Regions from separate parts of the Lactiplantibacillus brownii genome, predicted to be linked through region 1. Evidence: predicted binding sites of a transcription regulator. Region 1 holds the regulator's gene; the other holds the start of a gene.
The links. The regulator LexA, encoded in region 1, represses DNA repair genes until DNA is damaged. The targets are predictions, from matches to a motif close to CNAACANNTGTTNG.

Region 1 (2,205 bases):
AGTTTTGCATGTAGTGACGAGCACCAAAGAAACCACCGGTAAGACCGACTAACACGCCGATCAGCACGATTAAGATCCAAATACCAGTAGACACAGTCATTCCCCTCCCTTATTACAGTCTTCAATAAACTAGTCTACACAAATTACTTGTAAAAGAAAAGGAAAATTTGTGATTGACAAATTTTCCTTGTAAGCGCTAATCATCACGTAAGCCGCGGTCCCGTTGCACTTGACGGACTTTTTCTGGCGTAACTTCTTGGCCACTTTTATCGTACACTTGTAACATTTCTACTTGTTGCCGAAAACCGGCCCGAAATTGTTTTAAATACTTTTGGCGTAATTCTTTGCGTTCGAGTTCTTCCAACTCGGTCAGCCCTTCTGCCTTGGCTTTACGTGCCAATTCATTGATTCGGCCGATTAATTCTTTTGAAATCAATACACTCACTCCTTTCAAAAGCATGAATAGAATACTCGATTTTTGACCTTAAATCAATTAAAAGTATTTGTCAACCGAACATTTGTTTGAAAGCGTGAAAGACCTATGCTACAATGTTTTTAACAACTAAAAGAAAAAATAAAATGAGGTGCCGAGATGAGTAAAACATCTGAAAGCAAACAAATGGCCGTTCTTCGTTTCATTTATGAACGTGTCAATGAAAAAGGTTATCCGCCGACCGTCCGTGAGATTGGCGAAGCTGTTGACTTATCTTCAACTTCTACCGTTCACGGTCACATTTCACGTTTAGAGAAAAAAGGGCTCATCCAAAAAGACCCTACCAAGCCCCGCGCAATCGAAGTAACGCCCGCTGGCTATGAGATTTTAGGCGTAGAAACCACGCCTCATCAGATTCCGATTTTAGGAACAGTTGCCGCTGGTCAACCCATTTTGGCGGTTCAAGAAGCCACGGATTACTTCCCGATTCCTAAGGATTTGGAGACCTTTGGTGGTGACTTGTTCATGCTGACCATTCGTGGTGAAAGTATGATCAACATCGGTATCTTGAATGGTGATCAAGTCATTGTTCGCCGACAAAGTGCAGCGGACAATGGTGATATCATTATCGCCATGACTGATGAAAATGAAGCAACCTGCAAACGTTTCTTCAAGGAAGCTGACCATTATCGACTTCAACCAGAAAACGACACCATGGCGCCAATTATTTTAAACAATGTCTCTGTTTTAGGCAAAGTTGTTGGCCTCTATCGTGACATGCTCTATTAATTAAAAAGCAATCGTCTGCCACATGACGGTTGCTTTTAATTTACAAGTATTTACTGCCCTCACGAACAGCCAGTTTTGACAGATCATGCTGATTAATAAAGTTAGCAACCCAGCCAGGCGCCGTTTTGCTATAGTCCCGTAACGCCCAGCCAATCGCCTTTTGAATAAAAAATTCTGGATTGTCTTGCTGAGCCTCAATTGCTGTAGCGAGAAATGTTTGATTTGTTTGGTCTTTTAGACTTAACTGTAAGGTAATCCCGACACGTTGCAGCCACATTTTGTCAGTCATAATAAATTCAGTTCCTTGGGTCGTCAAGGTATCTTGATGGACCAAATACAACGTCATGACTTTACGCCAGGCATCAACGCTATCCCACCACGCTTTCACAGAGATCTGGTCGCGGCACCAAGCTGCAAGTTCTGGGGACAATCGTTTGACGTTAGCCTGCGCGAGATCAATCGCAACATACTGGTATTCACGTACCGGTTGACCATAGTAAAAAGTCAGCCAGCTTTGCAATTCAACCAAGTCCAGTTTTTTACTAGCTTGAATTACAGGTCTCGTCAAAATTCGTCGTTCCGTGGCTTTGACGCCTAGAAAGTCGAATTTATCACGCATATAGGCTGCCATGGCGGCTTGATTTTCTGGATGGCTAGGTAAAAATAATGATGGCAATTGAAAGTCTCCTCTGAATTTTTCAAAATTTAGACTCGTCAGCTAATAGTTCAATGGTATAATGATTACACTAATTTAAATATCAGGAGTTGGTCACATGTTATTCGTAGCCATTATTGGCTTACTTGTTTTTTTACTCGCCTTTTTCTCAGTCTTATCTGCACGTCAAGATGGCGGCGGTTGGAAGTTTCTCGCGGCGGTTGCCACATTAAGTGCGCTGGTCACTGTCTTTGCCATTATCAAGCTACCTTACTGGCCCTATAATCAAACTCATACGGCCAAAACTGCTACCGCCACGAGCAGTAGC
Region 2 (2,205 bases), 230 kb from region 1:
TTCGTCAGATTTGTCAGTCAATGAATCTGTGGGAACTGTCCAGAGTGCCCAACTATCTTCTGTGGTAAATGGTAAGTTTGTCATATTAAGTAACCATCCTTTTTACAATAAGTTTTATCAATTGGCAACACACTAACCTAATTGATACCGTTATCATAAGCTTTGATTGCGACATGATATGTCATTAAACCGATTATTTTAAAAAAAGATGTCGTTTTTTTAGAAGCGCTGCTGTGAGCAGTTGTACTGAATTGACGAGATGATTTTGCTAAAGCTAAAACCGCCTGATCAGAACCCAGTGTGTTGAGTTCTGATCAGGCGGTTTTAGCCGTAAGGATTAAGGTGTCTTGAGTGCTAATTTAATCAAATGAGTCGGCACGGTGACTGGTGTTTTGAATTTAGCCCATTCGCTATCAGCGACTAACATGACTAAAGGGGTACTGGTTGTCGTTAGCCAGGTTTTATTAGGTTGAACGGGTGCCAAGGCTTCGGTAATATCGGTATTGACCGTCGTATCGGTAATTTGCCAGAGTCGATGTGTGACCCCCGCGTCGTCGGTGACTTCCAGCGCTTTTGGAAAGTGGCCCACCCAGTCATCAATTAGCATTTCAATGACCGGTTGCTTGGGGTAAAGCACCGTGTTGATGTCGGCTGGCACCATGGTTGAGACGGTCTGATTTTCAGGCCAACGGGCAATGAGACGCCATTGATGAACGCCATTTTGTGTCAGTTCATACCAATAGTAGCTACTATCGGCTTGCGTCTGTTCGTCTTGAGCAGACCAATTTTGATCGGTAGTTTTAATTTTCGTTAGGCCGGCCGTATTTGGCAGCACGGCGATAAAAGGTTTTAATTGCAAAATTATCTCCTCCATTGGGTTTGAGCATAGCATGTTCGGGGCCATTTGGGCAAGTCGGGATAATCGGTAAAATCATCAGTCGAAAGCTATCAAGCGAGGCTGAGAATGTGGTACAATTTAGCAAGCAAACATACGTTTTACTAAAGGAGAAAATTGACCGTGTATGAATATTTCTTAGGCCAGATCACCGATGTGACGCCCGGCTTCGTGGTAATCGAAGTGGCGGGCATCGGCTATAAAGTATTAACGGCCAACCCTTATCGTTATCAAGTCGGCGACGCTGCCGTCAAAATGTATATCCATCAAGCCGTCAGCGACAACGGTATGTCGCTGTTTGGGTTTTATGATGCGGATGAAAAAGCATTATTCGAAAAATTATTGAACGTCTCTGGGATTGGTCCTAAATCTGCGCTAGCGATTCTCGCTAATAATGACCATGCCGGTTTAATCCAAGCCATTAATCAGGGCAATGCCACGTACTTAACAAGTTTCCCAGGCGTAGGCAAGAAAACGGCACAACAAATTGTTTTAGACTTAAAAGATAAATTAAATGATCTTAACGTTGCGGTGACGGGACAAACGGCACTAGAAATGCCAACTGACTCGGCCGATGGCGCGTTATCAGATGCTTTGGCAGCGTTAGAAGCACTCGGTTACTCAGCTCGCGAGATCAAGAAGATTACAAAGAAACTAGAGGCCTTTAGCCAAACTAAGTCGGTGGATACGAACGACTTATTGAGTGAAGGCCTACGATTATTGACGAAGTAGGAGGGATCGCTTGGACGACGACAAATTATTATCTGGTGACAAAACGGATGCCGCCGAAGGGTCTTTAGAGAAGTCGCTTCGTCCGCAAACGCTGGCCCAATACATTGGTCAAGAGCGCGTCAAGCATGAGCTTGGGGTTTATATTGAGGCGGCTCGTAAACGTGAAGAGTCTTTAGATCACGTGTTGCTTTTTGGTCCCCCAGGCTTAGGGAAGACCACATTAGCCATGGTGATTGCCAACGAAATGCAAGTGCATATTCGAACGACCAGTGGGCCTGCCATTGAAAAGCCTGGTGATCTGGTGGCCCTCTTGAATGAATTGGAACCTGGTGATATCTTATTTATTGATGAAATTCATCGCTTACCCAAAATCGTGGAAGAAATGTTATATTCAGCGATGGAAGATTTCTTTGTCGATATCGTGGTTGGCCAAGGTCCGACCGCTCATCCGGTTCATTTTCCTTTACCACCATTCACCTTAATTGGTGCAACGACGCGAGCTGGGATGCTCTCAGCACCGTTGCGTGACCGTTTTGGGATCGTTGAGCACATGGAATACTATCAAGTGGCCGATTTGG

Region 2: ruvA (Holliday junction branch migration protein RuvA) is a predicted target of LexA. The motif match lies at 985-998, and genes of this name have one in related genera.

The regions. Positions count from the first base shown of each region.
Region 1 is NZ_JAVCWF010000001.1:1,680,270-1,682,474, forward strand. It holds gene RA086_RS07795 (YneF family protein) at 1-100, opposite strand, end outside; gene RA086_RS07800 (DUF896 domain-containing protein) at 197-460, opposite strand; gene lexA (transcriptional repressor LexA) at 593-1,222, shown strand; gene RA086_RS07810 (DNA alkylation repair protein) at 1,263-1,898, opposite strand; gene RA086_RS07815 (hypothetical protein) at 1,996-2,205, shown strand, end outside.
Region 2 is NZ_JAVCWF010000001.1:1,908,036-1,910,240, reverse strand. It holds gene RA086_RS09090 (hypothetical protein) at 1-84, opposite strand, end outside; gene RA086_RS09085 (DUF1015 family protein) at 338-859, opposite strand; gene ruvA (Holliday junction branch migration protein RuvA) at 1,019-1,627, shown strand; gene ruvB (Holliday junction branch migration DNA helicase RuvB) at 1,638-2,205, shown strand, end outside.